2 regions of the Solwaraspora sp. WMMD406 genome follow, and region 2 is predicted to be linked to the other one. Evidence: riboswitches for the same ligand, from Rfam matches in the RefSeq annotation. Region 2 holds a riboswitch; the other holds the start of a gene.
What was found. Region 2 has a riboswitch for thiamine pyrophosphate ahead of O7632_RS12230 (ECF transporter S component). Riboswitches for the same ligand answer to the same signal wherever they lie in the genome.

Region 1 (14,474 bases), 1.3 Mb from region 2:
GTGCCGCCGACCGGGTCGAGCAGCGCCCGCAGCCGATCGGCCAACGCGACACGCTCGGCCCGGGGCAGGTCACGTTCCCGCAGTACGACCTGCCGGACACCGCCGGACACCACGGCATCGATCACTTCGGGCAACGGTCGGGCCGCCTGCCGGCGGTCGGTGAGCAGCAGCAGACCGTTCACAGTTCGGGCCGCCCTTCGTCCGGGGTGGACGCCAGGCCGTGGAACCGCTTCGCGATCCGGCCGGCGCGGGCCGCCAGCCGGCCCGCCTCGATCGCGTACCGCATGGCGGTGGCCATCGCGACCGGGTCGGCGGCCCGGGTGACCGCGCTGGCCAGCAGCACCGCGTCGCAGCCCAGTTCCATCGCCAGCGCCGCGTCGGAGGCGGTACCGACCCCGGCGTCCAGGATCACCGGCACATCGACCGACTGCCGGATCAGCCGGATGTGATGCGGGTTGAGGATGCCCAGACCGGAGCCGATCGGCGCGCCGGCCGGCATCACCGCCGCGCAGCCGGCGTCGGCGAGTCGGCGGGCCAGCACCGGGTCGTCGGTGGTGTACGGCAGTACGGTGAACCCGTCGTCGACCAGCTGCTCGGCGGCGCGCATCAGCTCGACGCCGTCCGGCAGCAGGGTCCGTTCGTCGCCGATGACCTCCAGCTTGACCCAGTCGGTGGCGAACGCCTCGCGGGCCAGGTGGGCCACCTTCACCGCCTCGGTCGCGGTGTAGCAGCCGGCGGTGTTGGGCAGCAGCCGTACGCCGCAGCGTTCCAGCAGATCGAGCAGGCCACCGTGCATGGTGGCGGCGCTGTCGACCCGGCGCAACGCGACGGTCACCAGACCGGTGCCGCTGGCGGTGATCGCCTGCTCCAGGACGCGCAGGTTGGCGGCACCGCCGGTGCCGAGGATCAGCCGGGACTCGAAGCTGTGCCCGGCGACGGTGAACGACATCCGGCTCACCCGCCCTGCGCCGCGATCAGCACTTCGACCCGGTCGCCGTCGCACAGCTGCTCGGCCGGCCAGCCGCCGCGCGGCACCACTTCACCGTTGACGGCCACGGCGATCCCCCGGTCGGCATCGGTGACGGCTCTGACGACGTCGGCGAGCGTGGTGCCGGTCGGCGCGGTCGTCGGTGCCCCGTTGACCATCAGCTCCATGGGTCCTCCTCCCCTGCTGTCGGCGTCATCGCCGTGGTGAACCGACCAGGCTCGAACAGCGCCAACGCCGGGTCCGGCGCGCCACCGGCGGCCAGTCCGGCGATCAGGTCGGCGGTCACCGGGGTGAGCACGATGCCGTGCCGGTGATGCCCGGTCGCGACCAGCACCCGCCTCCCGCCGGCGCCGCCGGATGTGCCGACGATTCTCGGCTGGTACCAGCCGAGCAGCGGCGCGTTGTCCGGCGTACCCGGCCGGGCCGCCGCCCGCGCTTCGACCAGCTCGTACTCGGCGATCTCTGGTAGCAGGTCGGCGGCGGCGCGCAGCAGCTCCAGCACCGCGCCGGCGGTGACGGTGGTGTCGCCTCGTTCCTCGACGGTGGCGCCGACCACCACTTCGCCGTCGGCGCGGGACACCAGGTAGACGTGCCGGCTGTCGGCGTACCCCCGGATCACGTGCTTGAACCCGACGCTGCCGGCGGGGGCCCGCAGCCGCAGGATCTGGCCTTTGACCGGCCGAACCGGCAGCCCGGTCAGCGCCGCCGAGCCGTAGCCGGCGGCCACCACGACCACTTCGGCGTCCAGTGTGGAAAGCTCGGTGACCGGTTTCGGGACGACGGTCACCCCGGCCCGGTTCAGCGCGGTGTCCAGCGCCGCGACCAGCCGACGCGGGTCGACCTGATGGTCGTCGGGCATCAGCGCACCGCCGCGCACCCTCGGCGCCAGCGCCGGTTCGCGATCGCGCAGCGCCGTGGCGCGCAGCAGCGTGATCGGCAGTTCCAGACTCCGCTGGTACGCCCAGAGCCGCTCCGCCTCCCGCCGGTCGTCGTCGGTGAGCGTGACGACCAGCGTGCCGTCGGTGCGGTAGCCGATATCCTGGCCGGTGACGGCGGTCAGCTCGGCTGCGAACGCCGGCCAGCGGGCCGCCGAGTCGACCAGCAGCCGGGTCAGCTCGGCCTCGCCGAAGTGCGACTCGGCTACCGGGGCGAGCATGCCGGCGGCCACCGAGGACGCCCCGGATCCGGGTGCCGGGTCGAACAGCACGGTACGCAGGCCACGCTGCGCGCACCGCCAGGCGATGCCCATCCCGATCGGCCCGCCGCCGACCACCGCGACATCCGCGCTCGCGGCCGACCCGGTCATCGTGTCGCGCCCATCGGGGTGTCCGGCCGCTGTCGTACCGCCGCCAGCAGGTCGGCGGTGGCCCGGCCCGGATCGGCGGCGGCGGCGATCGCGCCCACGACCGCGACCCCGTACGCCCCGGCGGCCAGCAGCTGCGGCACCCGGTCCACTGTGACCCCGGCGATCGCGATCACCGGCACGTCTACCGCGCCGGTGACGGCCGCCAGCCCGGCCAGCCCGATCGGGTCGGGCAGCCCGGTCTTGGTGCCGGTGGCGTAGCAGGGCCCGACCCCCAGGTACGTCGCCCCGGCGGCGACCGCCGCCCGCCCGGCTACCGGGTTGCGGGCGGTGGCACCGAGGATCGCGGCCGGCCCGAGCACCCGGCGGGCGGCGTCGACCGGCAGGTCCAACGCGCCGACGTGCGCGCCGGCCGCACCGGTGGCGAGCGCGACGTGCAGCCGGTCGTTGACCAGGCAGGTCACCTGGTACGCGGTGCATTCGGCGACCGCACGGACGGTCAACTCGTACGCGTCCCGGTCGGACATGTCGTCCTCGACGCGTACCTGCACGACCAGGTCGGCGGTGGCGTCGGCGTTTTCGGCGGCGGCCAGCGCGGCCCGCAGTACGCCGAGCGGGTCGCACCCGGGTCGGGTGTCGGTGAGCAGATGCAGTCGCCCAAGGGACGGCACGGCAAGACTCCTCCCTGCGCCGGCATTACCCGGATCAGGTTCGACGGTCGGAGGCCGCGTCAGCCTCCCTCTCAGCCCGGTGCACCGGGCTCCCGTGGGTTACTTGCTTGTTACCGTACGACGGACGCGCCGATCCGCCAAGAGCTGATCCGTGGCAACCTTCGATCCGCCGTCCCGCCCGCTGCTTGCCGTGAGCAGGCTCACCGCCAGCCAGACAGGCCGCGCTGAGGTGATGCCAGCTTTCTCATCGGCGCGGGTGGTTACTGGTAGTCATGCTATCGTCGATAACGCAGGAGGCCCTCCGGGGTTCCCGCAACCGCCTTGGGGCCCGCTTACGCGGGCCCTTTGTGCGTCTGGCGCGCCGGGTTCCAACACCATGCGTGGTACACCCGTGGTTGCACCCAGGACCACATGCGCTCGTTGACCGCGGCTGCCCTCCGGTCCGACTCGGTCACCGTCATGAGTCGCCGATGCAGGAACGTCACCAGGTCGACGGCCTGGACAAGTCGGGAGCTGTGTGACGGCGCGAAGTGCAGGGTGTCGACGATCCGGGTGATCTGCCGAGAGCGGTAGCCGCCGGTGCCATCGGTTCGGTACCGAGTCAGGTCCGCGCGGTGGCGGGCCGGGTTGTCGACCTTGTCTGCGATCACGAGCGCCAACTGTTGTTCCTTCGCGGCATATGCGTCGACTCGCTCCAGCAGATGAGACAGGACGATGTCGTGCGCAGGCTTCGGCGATGTGTACCGCTTTGCCAGACCGGTCCGGTCGACGCCACGCAGGGTGATCGTAACGTCGTGGGCGGCGACCGCAGAGCGCCTATCCAGTACCAGCCGTCCGTGAAGGATTCGTCCACGTAGGTCAGAAGCACCAGCAGAGCATAGTCGGGCTTCCGTGCCTCGCATCGATCTTCAGTCTGGTCAGCCTTCGACGGGCGGAGGCGCGCTGCCGCCCGGCGGTAGGGATACCGCGTTCTGGAGTGATCCCCCACGGGGATCATGATCCCCGTGGGGGATCAGCAGGATCCGCAGTATGGGTCTCCCCGTACCGGCGACCGACGTGCTCACGACGGAGTGAACGACGCCCGTCAGCTGGTGAGGGCACCGGCCTTGGTCGCCGCGATGAAGGCCGACCAGCTCGCCGGGGCGACCGCCAGCACCGGACCAGCCGGATCCTTGGAGTCCCGCACCCCGACGACCCCACCCAGCCCGTCAGCCACCTCGACACACTGGCCCTGGTTGTTGGACCGGCTGCTCTTCCGCCAGATAGATCCAGAGAACTCGGTCATTACTCGTACTCCTTCGCCGCCCGCCAGAAGAGGTCACGGCTGGCCTGTTCACTCAGCGACCGGCCAGCGATGTCGGTGAAGGTCCAAGCGTACCGCTCAGCCTCGTCCGGCCGATCGAGGAACAGCGCGCCCGTCAGCTCCTCGACATAGACGGTCGTTGGCTCGTTCGGTTCTGGGAAATCCAGGATGGTGAACGGCCCGTGTGCCATCAGACCAGCATGCAACCCGGCACTGAACGGCAGCACCCGGATCGAGACGTTCGGTAGCTCACCAGCCTCGGCGAGACGGCGAAGTTGAGCAGCCATCGTCCGCCCGCCGCCGATCGGCCGACGCAGGATCGACTCGTCGAGCACTATGCCGAACCCGGGTAGGTACGGCTCGATCCGAGTCAGTAGCCGCGCGCGACGCATCCGCACCTCGACCTTGCGTTCGATCTCCTCGGCAGGCACTTCTACCTGGTTCATGCTGAACACAGCGGTTGCGTACTCACGGGTTTGCAGCACCCCCGAAACGAGGTCGGTGTGGTACTCGCGGAGGTGGGAAGCGGCTTCTTCTAGGCCGATGAACAGCTCGAACCAGGACGGGATGCTGGCGTAGTCGTGCCACCAGCCCTTCTCGCGGGTCTTCGGAGCCAGGGCGGCCAGCGCCTCGGTCATCTTCAGGTCCGCGCCGTACAGCTCGCAGAGCAACACCACGTCCTCGGTACGGACCGGCACCTCGCCGCGCTCCATCCGCCACAACTTGCTGTTGGACCAGGTCAACACCCGCGCCGCCTCGATCTGCGCCATCCGGCCCCGCTCCTCCCGCAGCCGACGCAACTCTCGACCGAGCTGCCGCCGAGGCACCGAAGAGTTCAACAAAGCTGCGGACACGTTGCCACCTCCGGACATGTCGCTCACCGACCGCTGATTGATCGACAGGTGACCTCCACTGTCGAACGACACATCTCTACCACAATTCCCAGACACCATTGTCGAGCCGACAATTGATCATGGCGTGAGCGTGCGGCAGAAAACCCGACGAAGTGCCGCTAATCGCCGCTGCTTCACGCCGTACGAAAAGGGGTGTCCGATCATGGTCGAGAGTCCGTCCGAACGGAGAAGATCAATCACCTCGACAGTCGGGGTCATGCTGGAGTCGTGTTTCCCTCACCTCGGTTTCCCGATCCGACCTCGCCGCCGGCCGTGCATACGGCCAGCCCGGACCCGGTGGGGTCGGTCCAAGCGCTGGCCGGATCTGCGTCGTGCGTTCCGCCGGCCACGTGCTGGACTGGGCGATGCTCGCCTCGGTCGAGTTCGCCGTGACCGAGTTGAAGGTGCCACTGGTGGTCGTGCTCGGTCACGAGGACTGCCGCGCGATCGCGGCCACGATCGAGGCGGTACGCGGCAAACGCCGACCGACGGGCCTGCGCGGTGTCCTCGTCGACCAGATCGCCCCCGCCGTCACCGACGCGGAAGCACTCGACGCCGGACGAGCCAGCACCGGACCGGCCAGCACCGGACCGGCCAGCGCCGACCTGGACCGGGTCACCAGGGCGCACGTGCGCCGGACCGTCGACCGGCTCAAGCAGACCGGCGGTGTCGCGGAACTGTTCGCCGCGCATCGCGTCGACGTCGTCGGCGCGGTGTACCGACTGGACAGCGGCCACGTCGAGCTGCCATAGCCGGCTGCCATAGCCGGCACGGCCTATCCGACCCGGATCAGCTCAGCGAGCCGCCGGGCCCGGTGGGCTCGGGCAGGATCGCCCGCAACTCGGCGAGGTCGTCGGCGTCCGGCCGCCAACCGCCGGCGGCGGCGTTCACCCGTACCTGCTCAGGCTTGGTCGCCCCGGCGATCACCGACGCCACCGCCGGCTGGGCGGCCAGCCCGCCGATCGCGACCGTGAGCAGCGGCAGATCCCGCTTCGCGGCGTACGCGTCGAGAGCTTCGATGACGTCCCACGGTGCTCCGGCGAGCCGGGCCGCGTACCGGCTGCCCTCGCCAGCCAGGCGACTGCCCGGCGGCGGGGTCTCGGACCGGCGGTACTTGCCGGTCAGCAACCCGTCGGCGAGCGGAAAGTACGGCAGCAGCCCGAGGCCGAAGCGTTGGCAGGCCGGTACCACTTCCCGCTCCACCCGCCGGTCCAGCAGGTTGTACTCGTTCTGCGCGCTGACGAACGGCGACAACCCAGCGGTACGCGCGGTCCAGGTGGCGTCGGCGATCTGCCAGCCGGCGAAGTTGGAGCAGCCGACGTAGCGGACCTTGCCGGCGTGGACCAGGTCGTCGAGGGCCCGCAGGGTCTCCTCGATCGGGGTGCCCGGATCCGGCTCGTGGAACTGGTAAAGGTCGATGTGGTCGGTGCCGAGGCGGCGCAGCGACGCCTCGACGGCCCGCACGATGTAGCGCCGGGAACCGCGCACCCCGTGGTCGACCCCGTTCATCCCGGACATGTCCATGCCGAACTTGGTGGCCAGCACCACCTCGTCGCGGCGGCCCCGCAACGCCGCGCCCAGGTGCTCCTCGGAACCGCCGTGCGGGGTGCCGTAGATGTCGGCGGTGTCGAACAGGGTGATCCCGGCGTCGATCGCCGCGTCCACCACCGCCTGGGTGCCGGCCGCGTCCAGCTTGCGGCCGAAGTTGTTGCACCCGACGCCGACCACGGAGACCACCAGGCCGGAGCCGCCCAGCCGGCGGTAGATCATCTCTGCCACACCGGCCAGCCTACGACGCGGGCCGCGCGACGTGCCGGGGCTCAGCCGACGTCCCAGACCGGTTCCGGTGTCTCCACCACCTCGCCGTCGCCGCGAAACAGCACGAACCGGTCGAACGACCGGGTGAACCACCGGTCGTGAGTGACCGCGATCACCGTACCCTCGAAGGCTTTGAGCCCTTCCTCCAGCGCCTCCGCCGACGCCAGGTCCAGGTTGTCGGTCGGCTCGTCCAGCAGCAGCAACGTCGCCCCGGACAGCTCCAGCAACAGCACCAGGAACCGAGCCTGCTGCCCACCGGACAGCGTGCCGAACCGCTGGTCGCCCTGCCCGGCCAGGTCGTAGCGGGACAGCACGCCCATCGCCGCGTGCCGGTCCATTCCGGCCCGGTGGTCGTCGCCGCGCCACAGCACGTCGGCGAGGGTCTGGTCGAGCAGTTCCGGCCGGTCGTGGGTCTGCGAGAAGTGACCCGGCCGGACCCGGGCGCCGAGCCGCGCCACCCCGTCGTGTGCCACCGGCGCGAGGGCCGCGCCCCCGGTCACCGGCCCGTTCGCCGGGTCCGGGTCGGTCCCGCCGCCGGCCAGCAGCCGCAGGAAGTGCGACTTGCCGGTGCCGTTCGCGCCGAGCACCGCGACCCGGTCGCCGTACCAGATCTCCAGATCGAACGGGTACGTCAGCCCGTCGAGTTCCAGCTGTTCGCAGATCACCGCCCGCTTCCCGGTCCGGCCACCGGACAGCCGCATCCGCAGCGACTGGTCCTTCGGCGGCAGCGGCGGCGGCCCGGCCTCCTCGAACTTTCGCAGTCGGGTCTGCGCGGCCTGATAGCGCGAGGCCAACCCGTCGTTGTACGCGGCCTTCTGCTTGTACATCAGCATCAGTTCGCGCAGCTTCTCGTGTTCCTCGTCCCAGCGCCGCCGCTGCTCCTCCAGACGGGCGTGCCGGGCGATCCGGGCATCGTGCCAGCTGGCGAAGCCGCTCGGATGGGTCCAGGCCGATCCACCTTCGACGGCGACCACCCGGTCGGCGGTCTGGGCCAGCAGTTCCCGGTCGTGCGACACGTAGAGCACCGACTTGTGCGACTCGCGCAGCCGCTGCTCCAGCCACCGCTTGCCCGGTACGTCGAGGAAGTTGTCCGGCTCGTCGAGCAGCAGCACCTCGTCGGTGCCGCGCAGCAGCAACTCCAGCGCGAACCGCTTCTGTTGTCCACCGGACAGTGTCCGTACCGGACGGTCGCGGGTCTGCTCCCACGGCAGGTCGAGCACGATCGTCGACACCGTGTCGAAGACGACTTCGGCCTCGTAGCCGCCGGCCTCGCCCCAGGCGGCGAGGGCGTTTGCGTACCCGATCTGGGTTTTCTCGACGGCGGCGGAGTTGGCGGCCGACGCGGCATCTCCGGAGGTCCGTCCGGCGGACCCGCCGGGTGCGGAGACGACGGCCTCGGCGGCGTGCACGGCCCGTTCGGCGGCGGCGAGCCGTTCCCCCGCCGCCCGCAGCGGCGGCGCGGCCAGCGACAACGCCAGGTCGCCGAGGGTACGGTCGTCGCCGATCATGCCGATGAACTGTCGCATGACGCCGAGGCCGCCGGAGCGGGCGACCGATCCGGTGACCACCGGCAGGTCCCCGGCGACCATCCGCAACAGCGTCGTCTTGCCTGCGCCGTTCGGCCCCACCAACGCGATCTTGGCCCCTTCGCCGACTCGGAACGACACATCGGCGAAGAGCTCACGGCCGTCGGGCAGCACGTACCCGACTCCGGCGACGTCCACGTATCCCACCCTGGCATCGTGCCGGATCCCCGCCGCCGAAAGCATCCGAGATTCGCCGCGCCGGAGATCTCCGAGATTCGACCGAGCCGCCGAGCCGCCAGGCCATCAGGTGGCGTCAGTGCGTGACCCGCAGCACTCGGTAGCCCTTCTGGCTGGCGTACCGCTGCACCTGCCAGCCCTGGTCGACCAGCCAGCGTTGGACCGAGTCGCCACCGAGGTAGCGGGCGATGACCAGCCAGCCGACGCCGTCCGGTGCGAGCCGGGGCAGCCAGCGGGCGAGCAGAGCGTGCAACTCCGCCTTGCCGATCCGGATCGGCGGGTTGGACCAGATCTGGGTGAACGTCACGGAGTCCGGTACGTCGTCCGGGGCGGCCACCCGAACCCGGTCGGCGAATCCGAGCCGGGCGGCGTTGACCGACGCGAGTTCTCGGGCCCGGGCGTTCACGTCCACCGCGTACACGGTGGCCGTCGGCGCGTGGTCGGCCAGCACGCAGGCGATCGGGCCGTACCCGCAGCCGAGATCGAGAAAGGGACCAGGGTCGGCGGGGGTCGGCAGCGCGGCCTTGCGCAGCAGTACGGCGGTGCCGGGATCGAGCCGGCCGGCGGAGAACACGCCAGCGCCGGCGGTCACCTCGTAGTCGCGTCCGGCCACCGTGAACTCGACGTCGGCGCGGATGTCGGCAGCACCGGGCTGCGGGCTGAAGTAGTGGTCGCCGGTCACCGGGGCATTGTCGCTCAGCGGGTCCGGCGGGGGCTCAGCGGTCACCGCGTGGCTGCGGCGTGGCTGCGGCGCGGTCCCGGGGTACGGTCCCGAGCGCTTTCCCCGCCCATTCCGAAATGTCCGCTCTTCGCTTGGCGTCACTCCTGGGTACGGGCTTTCGGGCCACCAGGTCCGTTACCCTGTGCGACATGACGTACGGGTACGAATCCGACGCTGGTGGCTGGCCACCACGTCGGTCCGGATCCTCGGATCCCGACCCGTCGCCACCCGAGCCGTCACGGCCCGACCCGTCCTGGCACGAGCCGCTCTTCCATCAGCAGCACGCCGATCCGTACGGCGACCTGTACGACGACCCGCGCCGCCCGTACGAGCGCGGTCGACATGCCGGCGATGCCGGCACCGCACGACCGAGGCCGGCCCGACGGCCACGGCCCTATCGCGTCCAGCCCCAACGGTCCCAGCAGCACCAACGGTCCCAGCAGCCGCTGCGACGCCAGCCTCAGGGGTCCCGACAGCCACTGCGACACCAACCCGGACGGCCGCAGCCGGTCGCGATGGTGCCCGCCGCCTGGTCGTCGACCAAGCTGTGGCAGGTGGTGATCAGCGGACTGTCGGTCCTGGTGATGCTCAGCGTCTGCGGGCTGTCGTCGTTCTTCATCGTGGCCGACGAGCGAAACGGCCGCGTCGCCGCCGGCCTGGCATCCGCTGACGCTCCGGCGGCGGCGGTCCCCCGCGACATCAGTTCGCGCGCCGTCGACCCGGAACCGTTGACCGTGGAAGAGGTCTTCCCCGCCGGCGACATCACGATCGACCCGCAGGAACCCCCGTACCGGCTGTTGAAGACCCAGGCGGAGCAGCGCTGCCGGGCCGCCGTCGCTGGCGAGATCGGCGAGCTCCTCGACGACCTCGGCTGCAGCCAGGTCGTCCGGGGCACCCTGCGCTCCCCGACCGGCGAATACCTGATCACCACAGGCGTGTTCAATCTGGCGGAGGCGGCGGGCGCGGAGTGGGCCCATGCCCGGATCAAGCCACTCGTCGACGAGGAACGCGGACGCTTCCAAGGCATGATCGCCAACGAGGGTACCGAAGCGATCGCACTGGCGGCGGCTCAGGTCGGCTGGCACTCGCAGGGCCACTTCCTGACCTATTGCGTGATCGCACGCAGCGACAGCGAGCCGGTCGCGGACGACGACCCGTACGCCCGGCAGATCCTGTTCGACATGCTGCAACTGCACCTGCAGACGCAGGTGCTGGACAAACGGTCCCGCCAGCCGCTCGATTCCGACGGGGCCTGACCGCGCCGATAGAAAGGTCCGCCGTCAGACGCTCTGGCTCGGCAGCCGGAGCCGACGGGTGAGTACGGCTCGGGCGGCGTACTGGGCGGCGTCGGCCGGGTAACCCACCTCGACGAGGGTCAGGCCGTGCGGTGGCGCCACCGTGATCTCACTGGCGCGCTCCCGCCGGGTCAGCAGGCTGCCCGGCCAGCTCACCGGGCGTCGCCCGTCGCCGACGAAGAGCATCGCACCGACCAGGCTGCGCACCATCGCCTGACAGAACGCGTCCGCCGCGACGGTGGCGACCAGGACGCCGTCGGCGTCGCGCCGCCAGTCAAACCTCGTGATCGCGCGGATGGTGGTGGCATGTTCCTTGCGCCGGCAGTAGGCGGCGAAGTCGTGCTCCCCGAGCAGGCTGGTGGCCGCCGCGTTGAGCGCGGTCAGGTCCAGCGGCCGTGGCCAGGCCAGGGTGTCGTGGCGGCGCAGCGGATCCGCGCCGTACGCGGCGTCGGTGACCCGGTAGGCGTACCGCCGGTAGGTGGCGGAGAAGCGGGCGTCGAAGTCGGGCGGCACCTGCGTCACCGTCCGGACGCGTACGTCGCGGGGCAGCGTACCGGCCAGCCGGCGCAGCAGCCGGTCGGCCCGCTCGGACCAGACCTCGGCGGGTACGTCGATGTGGCAGACCTGCCCGAGCGCGTGCACCCCGGCGTCGGTACGGCCGGCCACGGTCAGCCCGGTGGCGACGCCCGGCCCGAACGCGCGCTCCAGCGCCTCGGTCACCACCCCGGCGACCGTACGCCGCTGCGGTTGGACCGCCCAGCCGGAAAACTCGGTTCCGTCGTACGAGACGTCGAGCCGCAGCCGGACATGTCCTTCCTGCACCTGGTCCTCCCTGCTTGTCCGGGCGATGGTCGGGCGACGGTCGGGCGATGGTCGAAGACAACGGCGGGCGACGGTCGGGCGACGGTCGAAGACAACGGGACCCGGCACCGCATCGCAGCGCCGGGTCCCGCCGGTGTGGTCGTCGCCGACCAGGCCGTGCCGTCCGCAGTTCAGGCCTTGGTGTCGCCTTCGCCCGCCGGGGCGGCCTGGCTGGCGGCCGTGTCGGTGTCGCCGGACGCCGACACCGGCGGCTCGGCGTCCTGGTCGGCTGCGGTATCGGCGTCGGTCCGCGCGGCCGGGGCCTCGTCGGCACCGGCGAGCGCTTCCACCTTGTCCTGCTGGGCGGCGGACTTGCGGTCGGCCTTGGCCGGCGCCGGAGTGGTCACCACCAGCTCCTCGACCAGCTCGATGATCGCCATCGGGGCGTTGTCGCCCTTACGCGGACCGGCCTTGACGATCCGGGTGTAGCCACCCGGACGGTTGGCGAACCGGGGCGCGATCTGGTCGAACAGTTCGAAGACCACGTCCTTGTCCCGCACGACGGTGAGCACCCGACGGCGCGAGTGCAGGTCGCCCCGCTTGGCCTTGGTGATCAGCTGCTCCGCGAGGGGACGCAGCCGCTTCGCCTTGGTCTCGGTGGTCTTGATCTTGCCGTGCCGGAACAGCGAAGTGGCCAGGTTGGCCAGCATCATCCGCTCGTGCGCGGGGCTGCCGCCGAGGCGGGGGCCCTTGGTGGGCGTGGGCATGGTTGGTGCTCCTCAGTGGTGGCGGCAGCCGGTGTTACAGCTGCTCGGTCTCGCGGTAGTCGTCGGTGTCGTAGTCGGCTTCGCTGAAGGAGTCCACGACGTGTGCCGGGTCGAAGTTGGGTGCCGAGTCCTTCAGCCCCAGGCCCATCCCGGCGAGCTTCATCTTGACCTCGTCGATCGACTTCTGACCGAAATTCCTTATATCGAGGAGGTCCGCTTCGGTCCGCCCGATCAGCTCGCCGACGCTGTTGATGCCCTCGCGCTTGAGGCAGTTGTACGACCGTACGGTCAGGTCCAGCTCCTCGATCGGCAACGCCAGATCGGCGGCGAGCTGGGCGTCCTGCGGCGACGGCCCGATGTCGATGCCCTCGGCGGTCTCGTCCAGCTCGCGGGCCAGGCCGAACAGTTCGACCAGGGTGGAGCCGGCCGAGGCCAACGCGGTACGCGGTCCGATCGACGCCTTGGTCTCGACGTCGATGATCAGCCGGTCGAAGTCGGTCCGCTGCTCGACCCGGGTCGCTTCGACGCGGTACGTCACCTTGAGCACCGGCGAGTAGATCGAGTCGACCGGGATCCGGCCGATCTCGGCACCGGCCTGCTTGTTCTGCGCGGCGGTGACGTAGCCCCGGCCCCGCTCGACGGTCAGCTCCATGTCGAGGCGGCCCTTGCCGTTGAGCGTGGCCAGCTTGAGGTCCGCGTTGTGCACCGAGACCCCGGCCGGCGGCTGGATGTCACCAGCGGTGACGTCGCCCGGCCCCTGCTTGCGCAGGTACATACTGACCGGCTCGTCGTGCTCGGAGCTGACGCACAGCTCCTTGACGTTCATCACCAGCTCGACCACGTCCTCCTTGACCCCGGGGATCGTGGTGAACTCGTGCAGCACGCCGTCGATCTTGATGCTGGTGACCGCCGCGCCCGGGATCGAGCTGAGCAGGGTACGCCGCAGCGAGTTGCCGAGCGTGTAGCCGAAACCCGGCTCCAACGGCTCGATGGTGAACAGGGACCTCGTGTCGCTGATCGACTCCTCGGACAGAGTCGGCCGCTGGCTGATGAGCACGTACTTCTCCTTGGGTCGGGGCGCCCGCTATATGACGCCCGTCGGTACTACGCCCGTCGCGGAGGCCGCAGCCGGCACCGGCAGCGTGGTGTCGGTCGGCGGCGGCGACCCCCGTCGACGGGATGGCTCACTTGGAGTAGAGCTCGACGATCAGCTGCTCCTGGACCTGCGTGTCGATGACCTGGCGGGCCGGGAGCGTGTGCACGAGGATCTTCATCTGGCTGGGGATCGCCTCCAGCCAGGCCGGCACCGTCCGCGAACCGGCCTCGCCCTGGGCAACCAGGAACGGGGTCAGCTCCTTGGACTTGGTCCGCACCTCGATGATGTCGTGCTCCTTGACGCGGAACGACGGGATGTCGACCTTCTTGCCGTTGACCGTGAAGTGGCCGTGCTTGACCAGCTGACGGGCCATGTCCCGGGACTTGGCGTAGCCAGCCCGGTAGACCACGTTGTCCAGTCGCGACTCCAGGATCTGCAGCAGCACCTCGCCGGTCTTGGCCTGCTTGGCCACGGCTTCCTCGTAGTAGCCGCGGAACTGCTTCTCCAGCACGCCGTACACCCGGCGGGCCTTCTGCTTCTCGCGGAGCTGGAGGAGGTACTCGGTCTCCTTGGTCCGGCCACGGCCGTGCTGGCCGGGCGGGAACGGACGGGATTCGAACGGGCACTTCGGCCCATCGCACTTGCTGCCCTTGAGGAACAGCTTCATCTTCTCCCGCCGGCAACGGCGGCAGTCAGCACCGGTGTAACGAGCCATCTCTCTCTAACCTCTCAGACCCGGCGACGCTTCGGCGGACGGCACCCGTTGTGCGGCTGCGGCGTGACATCGGAGATCTGCCCGACCTCCAGGCCGACTGCCTGCAGCGAACGGATGGCGGTCTCCCGGCCAGAGCCGGGGCCCTTGACGAACACGTCGACCTTGCGCATGCCGTGCTCCATCGCCCGCCGGGCGGCCGCCTCGGCGGCCAGCTGCGCGGCGAACGGAGTCGACTTGCGGGAGCCCTTGAAACCGACCTGGCCGGCGGAGGCCCAGGAGATCACCGCACCGGTCGGGTCGGTGATCGAGACGATGGTGTTGTTGAAGGTGCTCTTGATGT
Region 2 (14,474 bases):
CGATCCGGTTGGCGGGGTGCGTCAGGTCTGCTGGTGCCATTGTGGCCTCCATGTGCCGTTCCGCGCTGAACGATGGTTCACCAATGGCTATTGGTTCGCGCAGGTTAAGCGACCGGTACGGGATATCGGCAGGGGCTGGTGACCAGTCGCACAAACGCGCGAACACGACACGTTCGAAGTGGTTTCTGGGAACGCTTCCATGCGCAGAAGCGAACATTGATCTGTGCCTTTGGTCACGGTGCCGACGACCGCCGGATCAGCCGCCGGAATCGGACAGTTCCGCCTCGTACGGCACTGAGTCGTCGTCCCGGTCGGCCAACCAGCCGTCCGGCAGAAACACTTTGCCCGGGGCGGTGGTCCGACCTCGTGGCTGGCCGAGAGTGTGCACCGGAAACGGCTGACGCTGATCGAGTTGATCCAGCAGCGCCGCCAACTCGGCCAGGGTGGAGACCATCGCCAGGGACCGACGGAGTTCACCACCGACCGGGAAACCCTTGAGGTACCAGGCGACGTGCTTGCGGAAGTCGGTGCAGCCGTCCCGCTCGGCCGCCGTCCGGTCCACGCGACCGGCCGAAAACCACTCCACCAGCAGCTGCGCGTGCCGGTACATCGTCGCGGCCACCACGTCCAGGGACGGCAGCACCCGCTGTGAGCTGCCGGCGAGGGCCGCTGACAGGTCGGCGAACAACCACGGCCGCCCCAGGCAGCCTCGGCCCACCACCACGCCGTCGACACCGGTGTGCGCGATCATCCGCACCGCGTCGTCGGCCTCCCAGATGTCGCCGTTGCCCAACACCGGCACGGTCAGGGCCTGCTTGAGCCGGCCGATCGCGTCCCAGTCCGCCGTACCCGAGTAGCGCTGCGCCGCGGTCCGACCGTGCAGCGCGACGGCGGCCACCCCGGCTTCCTGGGCGGCGAGCCCCGCCGCCACGTACGTCAGGTGGTCGTCGTCGATGCCCTTGCGCATCTTGACCGTCACCGGCACCCCGGCCGGCGCGGCCGCCCGCACGGCGGCCCGCACGATCCGGCTGAACAGCCGATGCCGCCAGGGCAGCGCCGCCCCACCGCCCTTACGGGTCACCTTGGGTACGGGACAGCCGAAGTTGAGATCGATGTGGTCGGCCAGGTCGTTGTCGACGACGATCCGTACCGCCGCCGCGGTGATCTCCGGATCGACGCCGTAGAGCTGCAGGCTCCGGGGCCGCTCGCCGGCGGCGAAGGTGACCATCCGCAGCGTCTTGGGGTTCCGTTCGACCAGCGCCCGGGTCGTGATCATCTCGCAGACGTACAGCCCGCCACCCTGTTCACGGCAGAGCCGGCGGAAGGCAATGTTGGTGATCCCCGCCATCGGCGCCAGCACCACCGGCGGCCACACCTGGTGCGGACCGAGCGGCAGCGGCCGGAGAGCGGGTACGGCCTGCGTCACGGACACACCCACCAGGATTCCACGGTCGGCCCGGTCGACGGTCACCGGCCCGTCGACCGCCGGGCTGCCAGGCTGCCGGACAGCAGGTCGGCGGGTCAGCCGGGTTGCCGGGTTGCCGGGTTGCCGGGTTGCCGGTCAGCCGGTCGGCAGCCGTTCCAGCAGGTATCGCTCCACCTGATCCAGGGAGACCCGTTGCTGCGCCATCGTGTCCCGGTCCCGTACGGTGACCGCGTCGTCGACCAAGGTCTCGAAATCGACGGTCACGCAGTACGGAGTGCCGATCTCATCCTGACGCCGGTAGCGGCGGCCGATGGCCTGCGAGTCGTCGAACTCGACCACCCATCGGCGGCGTAGCGCCGCACTCAGATCGCGAGCCTTCGGCGACAACTCGGGATTGCGCGACAGCGGCAGCACTGCCACCTTGACCGGGGCGAGGCGGGGGTCGAACCGCAACACCGTACGCTTGTCGACTCCGCCTTTCGTGTTCGGCGCCTCGTCACAGTCGTGGGCCTCCAGCAGGATCGCCAGGACGGTGGCGGTCAGGTTCGCGGCCGGCTCGATCGCGTACGGGACCCAGCGTTTTCCGCGCTCCTGGTCGAAGAACGACAGATCGGCACCGGAGTGCTTGGCGTGTGCGGTGAGATCGTGATCAGCCCGGTTGGTGATGCCTTCCAGACCGAGGTATTCCTGGCCGTCGGCGAGGAACCTGTATTCGATGTCGACGATTCGTTTGGCGTACGGCGGAAGCTCGGTGAGCGGATGTTCGGCCAGCCGTAGATTGCCCGGGGCAAGGCCGAGATCGACGTACCAGTCCCAGCGCTGCCGTACCCAGTGTTCCAGCCACTCGTCGTCGGAACCCGGCTCGACGAAGTACTCCAGCTCCATGCGCTCGAACTCTCGACTGCGCAGCAGGAACTCACCCGGGTCGTTGATATTGCGAAACACCCGGCCGACCTGAGCGATGCCGAACGGCGGCTTCTTGCGGGCGGCGATCATCACGTTGGCGAAGTTGACGAAGGTGCCAGGCGCCGCCTCGGGACGCAGGTAGTGCCGGCCGGTCTCGCCGTCGGCCCGGTCCGGTTGAACGCCGAGCAGACCGCTGACGGTCTCCGGGTCGGTGAAGCTTCCCCGGGTGCCGCAGCGGGGGCAACTCCGCTCGGCGATCGTCACCGCCGCCGGGCTCCGTCCGGCGGTCAGGTCGGGTGCGGCCAGTCCGGTGGCGGCCGGGTCGACCCGTCGGCTCAGCCCGCACGATCGGCAGCGGGTCCGGGTCTCGCTGTGAGTGTCGAGGTGGCCGCCGGCGGCAAACACCTCCCGGGGCTGGATCGCCGCGGCGTCGAGGCCGACGACGTCGTCGCGCTGCTGGACGATCGACGTCCACCACTGACGCCGCAGGTTGTCCTTGAGCTCGACCCCGAGTGGACCGTAGTCCCAGGCGAGCGGTTCACCACCGTAGATCTCGCCGGACGGGAACGCGAAGCCCCGCCGGCGGGCGAGGCTCATCACGGCGTCGATACGGTCGGCTGACATGCGCTGCTCCTACGCTGGCTGGCGGCCAGCGGGGATGTTCTCCACGGTCGATTTCCAGATGCTCGGAGGTTACCGTTCGATGTCACAGACCTCTAGCTCACCGGTGCCGGTGTCCTGGTTGAGCGCGACCCGCAGGCTGTCCCCGCCGCCGCCGGCATAGGTGACGTCGACGGGTACGACGATCCGACTGGTCAACGAGACCTGCCCGATGTCGTAGGACTCGATCTCCGGTTCGGCGGACAGCCGGCGGGCGTACTCGTCCGGTGATTCGCGCCGCCGCGCCTCCGCGCACAGCTGTCCGTACGCCGCGTCGAAGTCCTGATCGCTGAGCGCGTCGAAGTAGTCGCCGACCGCGACGCGGGCCTGCTCGTTGACCGCCTCCGAGCCGGTGACGATCAACCCGACCAGCGCGACGGTGCCGCCGCCGCAACAGAGCACGAGCGCCAGCGCGGCGACCCCGAGCCCGATCCAGACCCGGGCGGTACGGCCCTCGACCGGCGGTGCGGCGAAGGGTGGTACGGCACCGGGGCCGGGCGGCACCGGTTGAGCACCGGCCGGTGGCGGACCAGCCGGCGGTGGTGTCTCGGCGAGCGAACCAGCCTCGGCCGGTGTCCGGTGGGTTCCGGCCGACTCCGTACCGAGGTCGGCTGGGGTGTCGGTGGTCGACCCGGTCGTTTCCGGCGGTTGTTGGCGACCGGGCGGTGCCCACGGCGACGGCGGCTGCCACGGCGACGGGCCGGCGGGTACGGCATGCGTCGGGGGCGGTTGCACCGGTCCGGAATCGGTCATGGGGAGAAGACTAGTGCCCGCCGGATCACCGGCCGGGGTCCGTGGCCCGGTCGCTCGGACGCGACTCGAGTTCACCGCCGGACCCGACCACGGCGAGGGTCTCGAAGGCGGACGGCTCGTCACGCGACTGCGCCAGCAGCGGCGTGGCGTTGATCTTCACATCGAAGGAGCCGAGCGCCCGTCGATAGGTGCCGACGGACTCCCACTCGGTCACCAGGCACCACTCGTGCTCGTCGTCCAGAGCGCGAATCAGTTCACCGCGCAGGTAGCCGGGGCAGCTGGCCAGAGCACCCAGCGCGGCGTGGGCGCGTTCGCGGAAGTCCGTGGCGTCTGCCGACGGTACGGCGAACCGATTGATCACCCGCACGATCTCAGCCTCCTGGTCGGAGTCCACTGGCTAGAGTCTGTCGGATGCAGCCTACGCAGCCGTCCGGGACGGCCCGACTCCGGCGGATCAGTCCGACCGCCGCGTTCCTGGTCGCTCTCGGACTGATGGTGGTGGGGTTGTTCGCCCCGGGGATCGTCGGCGGGGCGCTCCTACTGCTGTTGGCGGCAGGGCTGGTCTGGTTGCTGCGGCTCACCTGGCCGGTGCTGCCGGCCGGCGGCCGGCTGGTGCGGCTACTGGTTCTCACGTTGCTGGTGGCGGTCGCGCTGGCCAAAATCTTCTAGCCATTCCCGCGCGCGCCGAGATCTTCTAGCCATTCCCGCGCGCGCCGAGATCTTCAGCCGGTCCCGCGCCGGCGAACCGGTCCGGTCCCGTCCGGTCCGGTCCCCGTTTTCGCAGCCCAACCCGCCGCACGCATGCAACCATGCGTTTTTGACAATGGTTGTCGTCCGCGCGGACAGTGGCCACATGCACAACCACCTCTTGCGCCGCACTCTCGCCTCCACCGCCGGCGCGGTGCTCGCCCTGGGCGGCATCGCGGCGTGCGCCGAGGAGGGCTCCACTGGTTCCGATGATCCCGCTGCCCCCGCCGAGACGCTCGGGGTGGTCGCTGCCTTCTATCCGCTGCAGTTCCTGGCCGAACGCGTCGGCGGCGACGCGGTCACGGTCACCGGCCTGGCCGCGCCCGGCGCCGAGCCGCACGACCTCGAGCTGAACCCACAGCAGGTCGGCCAGATCAGCGATGCCGATCTGGTGATCTACCTCAGCGGTTTCCAACCCGCCGTCGACGCCGCGGTCGAGCAGGAAGGCGGTGAGCACGCCTTCGACGTCGTCACAGTCGAGCCGCTGCTGGACGCGACCGGCGACCACGACCACGACCACGGCCACGAGGACGAGCACGCGGGCGAGGACGAACACGCCGAGGAGGACGAACACGCGGGCGAGGACGAACACGCCGAGGAGGACGAACACGCCGAGGAGACCGGTGGGAAGGACCCGCACCTGTGGCTGGACCCGCAGCGGTTCGCCGCCGTCGGCGACGAGCTGGCCCAACGGCTGGGCGCGGTCGATCCGGACCGGGCAGCCGACTACACCGCTAGGGCCGAGGAGCTACGTACCGAACTGACGGCGCTCGACACCGAGTACACCGAAGGGCTGGCGACCTGCGAGCGGCGGGAGATCATCACCAGCCACGCCGCGTTCGGCTACCTGGCCAACCGCTACGAGTTGGAGCAGATCGGCATCTCCGGGCTGAGTCCGGAGGACGAACCGGCGCCCCAACGGCTGGCCGAGGTCGTCGAGGAGGCCCGGGAGCACCAGGCCACCACGATCTTCTTCGAGACCCTGGTGAGCCCGAGCATCGCCGAGACCATCGCCGACGAGGTCGGCGCCGAGACCGCGGTCCTCGATCCGATCGAGGGACTGCAGCCCGACGCCGACGGCGACTATTTCTCGGTGATGCGTGCCAACCTCGAGGCACTGACCACGGCGCTGGGCTGTTCGTGACGACGATCGTCCACGTGACGCACGGGGTGGCCGGCTACGACGGCCGCCCCGTGCTGCGCGACGTCGACCTCACCGTGACCAATGGTGAGGTCGTCGCGTTACTCGGCGCCAACGGCTCCGGCAAGTCCACGCTCATCCGGGCCGTCCTCGGCCTGGTGCCGCTCAGTGACGGCACCGTACACCTCTTCGGGCAGCCGGTGCGGCGCTTCCGGCAATGGCAACGGATCGGCTACGTACCGCAGCGTCTCGGCGCGGGCAGTGGGGTCCCCGCGACCGTCGGTGAGGTGGTGCACTCCGGTCGGCTCGCGCGCCGAGGCGTCCTGCGCCCAGCGAGCGCGGCCGATCGGGCCGCCGTCGCCGCCGCGCTGTCCGCCGTCGGGCTCGCCGACCGGGCCGGCGACCCGGTCACCACGCTCTCCGGCGGACAGCAACAACGGACGCTGATCGCCCGAGCCCTGGCCGGCGAACCCGAGCTGCTGATCCTCGACGAGCCGACGGCCGGTGTCGACGCCGCCAGTCAGGAGGCCTTCGCCGGCGCCCTGCGCACCTTCGTCGACGGTGGCGGCACCGTACTGCTGGTCGCCCACGAGCTCGGACCGCTGCAACCGCTGATCAACCGGGCTGTCGTGCTGCATCACGGCGAGGTCGTGCATGTTGGTCCGGTGCCGCCGCCGGCCGGTCACCACGCGGACCCGGGCCACGACCACGTACACCCGCACGCGCCGGTGGAGCTGTCCCGGATGTGGAGCGCATGAGCATCTTCCAGTACGAGTTCATGATCCGCGCACTGATCGGCGCGCTGGTCATCGGCTTGGCCACACCCGCCCTCGGCATCTATCTGGTGCAGCGGCGGATGTCGTTGATCGGCGACGGGGTCGGCCACGTCGCGCTCACCGGGGTCGGCGTCGGCCTGCTGCTCGACCAGTCGCCGGTACTCACCGCAGTCGTCGTCGCCACGATCGGTGCCGTCGCCATCGAGTTGGTCCGCGAACGTGGCCGTACCTCCGGCGACATGGCACTGGCATTGCTGTTCTACGGCGGGATCGCCGGCGGTGTGCTGCTGGTCGGGCTGGCCAGCGACCGCAGCAACGCCAACCTGATGGCGTACCTGTTCGGCTCGTTGACCACGACCTCCGTCGAGGATCTGTGGATCATCGTCGGACTGGCGGTGGCGGTGCTCGCCGCGATGCTGCTGCTGCGCCCGGCGCTGTTCGCGATCTGCCACGACGAGGAGTACGCCCGGGTGTCCGGCCTACCGGTGCGTACCCTCAACCTGCTGCTCGCGGTCACCACCGCGGTGACCGTCACGATCGCCATGCGCGCCGTCGGCCTGCTCCTGGTCAGCGCGTTGATGGTGATTCCGGTGGCGACGGCGCAGCAGTTCACCCGGGGTTTCCGCAGCACCATGGCCGCCGCGATGGTCATCGGCTTCGCGGCCGCCGGCAGCGGGGTGTGGCTGGCCGGCACCGCCAACACGGCGCTGGGCGCCACCATCGTGATGCTGGCGATCGCCACGTTCCTGGCCGCCTCGGTGGGCGCCGGCGGTTGGCGGCTGCTGCGCCGACGCACCGCCCGGCTGACGGTCCAGCCCCGGACCGTCCGGGAGGTCGAGCCACCCGAAGTCGTCCTCGAACGCTGAACGGCCGGTCCCGCCACACGCGCTGAACGGCCGGTCCTGCCCTGCCTGGCTGCCGGCACGCCCCCGGTATTGGTTACCGTTGCGGGGTGACGACGGCCAACGGGTACGAGGGATACGAGAGCGCCGGAGAACTGCTGCGCGCGCTCTCCGCCCCGATCCGGGTGGCCATCGTGACCGAACTCGCCCAGGGTGAACGTTGTGTCCACGAGCTCGTAGAGAAGCTCGGCGCCCCACAGCCGCTGGTGTCCCAACATCTGCGGGTACTGCGGGGCGCGGGCGTCGTCCACGGTTCCCGACGGGGTCGGGAGATCGCGTACGCGCTGGTAGACGAACATGTCGCGCACATCGTGGCGGACGCGGTCAGTCATGCCCGGGAGATCCGATGAGCTCACCGTCCGGAGGCACCAGGATGAAAGTCGGAGACGACACGAAGGTCGGCGGCACGGAGACGGCCGCCGTACGCAACACCCGCCAGCGCAGCGCGGTCAGCGCGATCCTGGATGAGCTGGCGGGTTTTCACAGTGCCCAGGAACTGCACGCGATGCTGCGGGAACGCGGTGACCGGGTCGGTCTGACCACCGTCTACCGGACTCTTCAGGGGCTCGCCGACTCCGGCGAGGTGGATGTGATGCGCCCGCCCGGGGGCGAGCATCTCTACCGGCGCTGCAGCCAGGGTCACCACCACCATCTGGTCTGCCGGTCCTGCGGCAGCGCCGTCGAGGTGGAAGGGCCGGCGGTGGAGGCGTGGGCGGAACGGGTGGCGGCCCAACACGGGTACGTCGGCGTCAGCCACACCATGGAGATCTTCGGCACCTGCCCGAAGTGCGCGGCCCGGCGCACCACGGCCGGCTGACCACCGACTGACCACCGGTCGGACCACCGGTCGGGTCGGCCGCCGCGCGGGTCGGCACGACCGAGCCGGGTACGGCACCCTGTGCGCATGCAGATCTACGCAGACCGCCTCCCTACCGCCGTACGGCAAATCGTCACCGATCTCGTCGTCGTGATCTGGGTCTACCTCTGGATCCGCGCGGCGCTCTGGCTGCACGATCTGGTCAGCCGGCTCGCCGGGCCGGGTCGTACCCTCCAGGACGCCGGGACCGGCCTAGCCGACAACCTCGCCGACGTCGGTGGTCGGGTCGGCCGGGTGCCCCTGGTCGGTGACGAGCTGACCAGCCCGTTCGAACAGGCGGCTGGCGCGGCCAGGTCGGTGGCCGAGGCCGGCCAGGAACAGCAGGAGCTGGTCGGCGACCTGGCGCTGGCGCTCACCGCCACGATGCTGATCGTCCCGATCGGCCTGGTGATCTTCGGCTGGCTACCGTTGCGGCTGCGCTGGATTCGGCGGGCGAGCGCCGCACGGCGTCTCCGGACGGCACCGGCTGGTCAGGATCTACTGGCGCTACGAGCTCTGGCCACCCGCCCGATCGGCTCGCTGGCCGCGCTGGGTACGGACGTTGCCGAGGGATGGCGGCGCGGTGATCCGCAGGTCACGGCCGCGTTGGCCGCCCTGGAGCTACGCTCACTGGGTCTGCGCCCGCCGAGCTGATCGCGCCTGCCGGAGTCGACCGGACCTGGTGCTTGTCGTTCTCGTCGTTGTGCTTGTCGCCGTCCTTCTCGCGGTTCTCGTCGTCCTCGTCGTCGTCGAGCCAGCTCCGGTGGGCGATCGGCAGTGCCGCCCAGAAGGTCAGGAACCAGACCCCGGTGACACCACTGAGGACGAACGCGACCGGCCTGGGCAGGATAAAGTCGGTGACCAGCAGCACCGCGCTGACCATGGCGACAAGCATGAAGGCGAGGCCGCCGCTGGCCATCCGGTGCGCGAACCGGACGAGTTGCGGCTTGCGGCCCTGGCGAAACAGCATGCGGTGGAACGCCACCGGCGAGATGATCATCGCCGCTGCGGCGGCGGCCGCCAGCAAGGCCACCACGTAGATGTCCCGCTGGAAGGCGGTGGTGTCCGGAAAACCACTGCTGAACGGCAAGGTCAGCAGGAAGGCGAACAGGATCTGCACACCAGTCTGCGCGACCCGCAACTCCTGCAACAGATCGGCGAAATTGCGCTGCCAGCGTTCCTTCTCGGTTTCCCGGCTCATCGACGAACATCCTTCCGCGACCACGATCACCACGTCATGTGGCGGCCCGAAAGATGCCCTGGATCGTCGAACGTGAAACCTTCACCTGGTCGCGGCTGAGCCTTCACCTGGTCGCGGCTGAGCCTTCACCTGGTCGCGGCGTCGATGGGCGGCTATTCGTACTGCTGCCGGGGCGGGTCGATCTGCTGCCAGCTCTCCACCTGCAGGTAGGGAATGCTTGCGCCGTTGACCGGGTCGGTGCCGATCTGCTCCGAGTAGCGACCGACCACCGACACCCAGGTGTCCACCGGCAGACCGCTCGGTACGCTGCCGGCCAGACCGACCTTGATCGGGCGGCCGTCGGCGGCGCAGCAGGAAAGCACGATCCGGGCCAGCATCGGCTCGCCGTCCGGGCCGTCGGTGATGAACCCGGTGAGTGCGATGTCGCGGCCCTGCAGCGACTCCCCTTCGTCGAAGATCGCCCGCGAGGCGTAGTCGAGCACGCTGATCTCGGCCGGGTCGCCGTCCGGCAGCGGCGGATAGTCCGAGGACGCCTGCTGGCTGCTCAACGCCGTACCCGCTTGGCCTGCCGCGTACGAGCCGAGCGCCGGCGGTGCGACCAGCAGCAGTCCGAGTACCGGCAGGATCAGCAGCCAGCCGACCCGGGGCTCGTGATGCGCGTGGCCGCCTTCGTGTCCGTGGTTGTCACCGTCCCCAGCGGCATGGCCGTCCTTGGCGGCATGGCGGCGGCTCGCCCCGGCGACATGGCCCGCCGAGACAGCGGCCGGGGCCGCCGTCGACCGACGCCGCAGATCGTGCCAGAGCGTCATCACCGCCGCCGCGATCAACAGCAACCCGGCGGTGATCAGGAACGGCTGGAGGCCTTCCTTGACGTAGCGCAGATACATGTCGGTGACGCTGGCCTTGACCACCGCACCACCGAGCAACAGCAACACGACGCCTTGCGCCTGCTTGTTCACCATAGCACCGTCCCCACCGCTACCGCCACCACGATGGCGATCACAAAGGTCGCCGGAGCGAACCGGGCCGCGAACCGGCGTCCGAACGTACCGGCCTGCATCGAGATCAGTTTGAGGTCGACCATCGGTCCGACCACCAGGAACACCAACCGGGAGGTCAGCGAGAACTGCGACAGCGACGCCGCCACGAACGCGTCCGCCTCCGAGCAGATCGACAGCAGTACGGCGAGCACGGCGAGAGCCAGGATCGACAGCACCGGATTGTCGGCCAGGGTCTGCAACCAGCGCTCCGGCACCAGCACGTTGATGCTTGCGGCGGCCATCGCCCCGATCACCAGGAATCCGCCAGCGTGCATGATGTCGTGCCGGACGGCCGCCCAGAACGCCCGGGCCCGGGACAGGTCGTCGAGATCGGGCCGGTGCGGCAGTCGGATCCAGTCGGTCCGGCCGAGCCGCAGCCACATCCACCCCATGATCATCGCCACGGCGAGGCTGGCGACTCCCCGGCCCAGCACCATCTCCGGGTTGTTGGGGAAGGCGACCGCCGTGGCGACCAGCACGATCGGGTTGATCGCCGGTGCGGCTAGCAGGAACGCCAGGGCGGCGGCCGGCGCCACCCCGCGCCGAATCAACGACCCGGCGATCGGCACCGAGCCGCATTCGCAGCCGGGCAGCACCACGCCGGCGGCGCTGGCGACCGGCACCGCCAACGCCGGATGTTCCGGCAGCGCCTTGGCCCAGAACGACCGGGGTACGAAGACGGCGATGACGGCGGAGAGCACGACCCCGAAGACGAGGAACGGCATGGCCTGGACCATCACCGAGACGAACACGGTGGTCCAGGTCTGCAACCGGGGATCGGAGATCAGGTTGGCCAGCGGGTCCCGGAAGATCACCAATCCGATGAGCAGGAAGGCGAGCACTTCGACCGAGCCGACCCGGTCGCCGAACAGCCGCCGCCGAGGCGGACGCGGTGGGTCGGGCGGACCGGCAGGTCCGGCTGGTAGCGACGGCTCGCCGTCGGCCGGTGTGCTCCAGTCGATCTCCGTACCCGGCCCGGCCGGACGCGTGGTGGTGCGGTCGGCGGCGGTCACGACAGGCTGGCACCCTTCGCTGGTGGATGAGGTGGGCAGTTCACGATAACCCGCCATGGGGTGTCGACCGCCATACCTGAACCTCGACCACTGTCGCGCACCGGTGGCCGGTGCTAGCGTCAACGAGACAACCTCATGTCCGACAGGGGAGCGCGTACAGCGCTGAGAGTGCGGAAATCCGCAGACCCTCGAACCTGATCTGGGTAATGCCAGCGCAGGGAGTTGGAGACACAGATGACGTATTCGTCCATCGATCCGTCCGCGACCCCGGGCTCGACCGGCAACCCCGGTGCCAACCGCCGCTGGCGGACCGTCGACATCGTGGTCGCCTCGGTGATCGCGGTCGCTTTCGGGGTGATCTTCTGGCTCTGGGGGCTGATCTGGGCCGCCACCGAGGCCGCGTTCACCTTCTTCCCACCCGCCCAGGCGGTGCTGTACGGCGTGTGGCTGGTGCCGGCCGTCCTCGGCGCGCTGGTGATCCGCAAACCCGGGGCCGCGCTCTTCTGCGAGCTGGTCGCCGCACTGGTCTCGGCGGCGCTGGGCAGCCAGTGGGGTGCCGTGGTGATCGTCCAGGGACTGGCGCAGGGCATCGGTGCCGAGCTGGTGTTCCTGGCAGTGGCGTACCGCTCGTTCCGGCTGCCGGTGGCGCTGGCCGCCGCTGCCGCCGCCGGGCTCGGGGCGGCGATCTTCGACCAGGTGCGCTATTACGCCCCGTACGACCTGGTCTCCTTCCGGATTCCGATCTTCATCGTCACCGTGGTCAGCGCCGTCGTGCTGGCCGGAGCCGGCAGCCTGGCGCTGACCCGGGCCCTGGCCCGCACCGGGGTCCTCGACCGGTTCCCCGCCGGCCGGGACCGCGCTGAGGTATGAGCCGGTTGAAGCCGTCGCCGTCGTGAGCCGACTGAAGCCGTCCCGGTCGTGAGCCGGCTTCAGCTGCGCGGATTCGGTTGGCGGCACGCCGGCCGCCGCGCCTGGGCGGTCCGCGACGTCGACCTGCGGATCGACGCCGGCGAACGGGTGCTGCTGCTGGGTCCGTCCGGTGCCGGCAAGAGCACCTTGCTGGCGGCGATGGCCGGCCTGCTACCGGACGACTCCGGTGAGCAGGCCGGCACGATCACGATCGACGGGCTCGATCCGCGCAAGGCCAGGGAACGAGTCGGCATCGTCTTCCAGGATCCGCAGACCCAGCTGGTGATGGCGCGCAGCGGCGACGACGTGGCGTTCGGGCTGGAAAACTGGGGGGTGCCGACCGACGAGATCTGGCCCCGGGTGGACGCTGCGCTGGCCCGGGTCGGCTTCCGGTACGACCGGCGACGGTCGACCGCCGCGCTGTCCGGCGGCGAACAGCAGCGGCTGGCCCTGGCCGGGGTGCTCGCGCTGCGACCGGACCTGCTGCTGCTCGACGAACCGACCGCCAACCTCGACCCGGCCGGTGCCACGCTGGTCCGCACGGCCCTCAGGGGGGCCCTCGACGGGACCCGTGACGGGATCCTCGACCACGACCGGCAGACCACGATGGTCGTCGTCGAACACCGGGTGGCGCAGGCACTGCCGCTGGTCGACCGGGTGGTGGTGCTCTCCCCCGGCGGCGGGGTGCGGGCCGACGGCCCGCCCCAGCAGGTCTTCGATCGGTACGGCGAGCAGCTGGCCGCCGAGGGCGTCTGGGTGCCGGACCAGCCGCTGCCGGTGCGCCACCGCACCGGCGCGGCGGGACCGACGCTGCTGCACGCCGACCGGGTCGGGCTGACGCCCCGGCTGGCCGCGCTGCCCGACGAGATCCCGATCAACGCCGGTGAGGCGGTGGCAGTGCTCGGCCCCAACGGCGCCGGCAAGACGACCCTGGCGTTGCTGCTCGGCGGGCTGGTCGCGCCCGGCACCGGTACGGTGCGGGCCACCTCCGCGCTGACCGGTGGACGGGTCGGGGCGGTGCCGCACCGATGGCGGGCGCCGGAGCTGGTCCGGCGGATCGGCACCGTGTTCCAGAACCCGGAGCATCAGTTCGTCACCGCCACCGTCGCCGACGAGTTGGCGCTCGGTCCCCGTCGCTGCGGCATGCCGGAGCCGGCGGTCAGGCGGGTGGTCGACGACCTGCTCGGGCGGTTGCGGCTGGACCGGTTGGCGCGGGCCAACCCGTACACCCTGTCTGGTGGTGAGGCGCGGCGCCTCAGCGTGGCGACGGCCCTGGCCACCGCGCCACGCCTGCTGGTGCTGGACGAGCCGACGTTCGGCCAGGACCGGCGGACCTGGATCGAGCTGGTCGGTCTGCTCGCCGGGTTGCGTGACGACGGGCACGGCGTGGTGGCGGTGACGCACGACGTCGACTTCGTCGACGCCATCGCCGACCGGCGGTTGACCCTGTGACCGGCGACGCGGTCGACTCGGCCGGCCGGCCAGCCAGCGAGCAAGCCAGCGGGCAGGCCGACGACGACGCGGTCGGCTCCGTCGGCGGTCTGGCCGGCGAGCCGGTCGGCGCGCAGACCGACGACGACGCCGTCGCAGCCGCGCCGCTGGCCCGCCGCAACCCGGTGGCGAAGCTCGCCGCCGCGTTGATCTTCTCGGTGCTGCTGCTGGCCACCCTGGACCCGGTGGCACCGGCCGTCGCGATCGCGGTCGAACTCGCCGTCGTGCCGCTGTTCGGACTGGGCTACCGCACGCTGCTGCGCCGGACGGCGCCGCTGCTGCTCAGCGCCGCCGGGGTGCTGGTCACCCTGGTGCTGTTCGCCGCCGAACGCACCGGGACGGTGCTGCTGGCCGCCGGCCCGCTGGTGGTGACCAGCGGTGTCCTGGTCACCGCGCTGGGGCTGGCGTTGCGGCTGTTGGCGGTGGCGCTGCCTGGGGTGCTGGTCTTCGCCACCACCGACCCGACCGACCTGGCCGACGCGTTGATCCAGAACGTCAAGGCCCCGCCTCGGTTCGCGATCGGAGCACTCGCCGCGTTCCGGCTGGTGCCGATGCTGGCCGCCGAGTGGCAGCTGCTGGCGATGGCCCGCCGGGCCCGAGGGGTGGACGCGGGTCGCAATCCGGTACGACGACTCCGGTTGTTCGCGGCGACC

Region 1: linked by a shared signal. The riboswitch ahead of O7632_RS06205 (thiamine phosphate synthase) and the one ahead of O7632_RS12230 (ECF transporter S component) in region 2 are both predicted to bind thiamine pyrophosphate.

Annotation. Positions count from the first base shown of each region.
Region 1 is NZ_JARUBF010000001.1:1,354,259-1,368,732, reverse strand. It holds gene O7632_RS06225 (thiamine phosphate synthase) at 1-182, opposite strand, end outside; gene O7632_RS06220 (thiazole synthase) at 179-958, opposite strand; gene thiS (sulfur carrier protein ThiS) at 955-1,155, opposite strand; gene thiO (glycine oxidase ThiO) at 1,146-2,294, opposite strand; gene O7632_RS06205 (thiamine phosphate synthase) at 2,291-2,962, opposite strand; TPP riboswitch at 2,957-3,068, opposite strand; gene O7632_RS06200 (DUF3800 domain-containing protein) at 3,295-3,864, opposite strand; gene O7632_RS06195 (DUF397 domain-containing protein) at 4,047-4,247, opposite strand; gene O7632_RS06190 (helix-turn-helix transcriptional regulator) at 4,247-5,119, opposite strand; gene O7632_RS06185 (carbonic anhydrase) at 5,272-5,910, shown strand; gene O7632_RS06180 (aldo/keto reductase) at 5,948-6,928, opposite strand; gene O7632_RS06175 (ATP-binding cassette domain-containing protein) at 6,979-8,709, opposite strand; gene O7632_RS06170 (methyltransferase) at 8,816-9,421, opposite strand; gene O7632_RS06165 (hypothetical protein) at 9,976-10,716, shown strand; gene truA (tRNA pseudouridine(38-40) synthase TruA) at 10,741-11,577, opposite strand; gene rplQ (50S ribosomal protein L17) at 11,748-12,323, opposite strand; gene O7632_RS06150 (DNA-directed RNA polymerase subunit alpha) at 12,358-13,380, opposite strand; gene rpsD (30S ribosomal protein S4) at 13,508-14,134, opposite strand; gene rpsK (30S ribosomal protein S11) at 14,149-14,474, opposite strand, start outside.
Region 2 is NZ_JARUBF010000001.1:2,677,152-2,691,625, reverse strand. It holds gene ppdK (pyruvate, phosphate dikinase) at 1-40, opposite strand, end outside; gene dusB (tRNA dihydrouridine synthase DusB) at 257-1,432, opposite strand; gene O7632_RS12295 (glycine--tRNA ligase) at 1,562-2,956, opposite strand; gene O7632_RS12290 (hypothetical protein) at 3,026-3,745, opposite strand; gene O7632_RS12285 (antibiotic biosynthesis monooxygenase family protein) at 3,771-4,112, opposite strand; gene O7632_RS12280 (DUF6703 family protein) at 4,157-4,414, shown strand; gene O7632_RS12275 (metal ABC transporter substrate-binding protein) at 4,599-5,636, shown strand; gene O7632_RS12270 (metal ABC transporter ATP-binding protein) at 5,642-6,391, shown strand; gene O7632_RS12265 (metal ABC transporter permease) at 6,388-7,275, shown strand; gene O7632_RS12260 (metalloregulator ArsR/SmtB family transcription factor) at 7,362-7,661, shown strand; gene O7632_RS12255 (transcriptional repressor) at 7,685-8,128, shown strand; gene O7632_RS12250 (hypothetical protein) at 8,216-8,821, shown strand; partial or broken gene O7632_RS12245 (DUF6328 family protein) at 8,898-9,368, opposite strand; gene O7632_RS12240 (TIGR03943 family protein) at 9,521-10,327, opposite strand; gene O7632_RS12235 (permease) at 10,324-11,280, opposite strand; TPP riboswitch at 11,556-11,659, shown strand; gene O7632_RS12230 (ECF transporter S component) at 11,656-12,291, shown strand; gene O7632_RS12225 (ABC transporter ATP-binding protein) at 12,340-13,782, shown strand; gene O7632_RS12220 (energy-coupling factor transporter transmembrane component T) at 13,872-14,474, shown strand, end outside.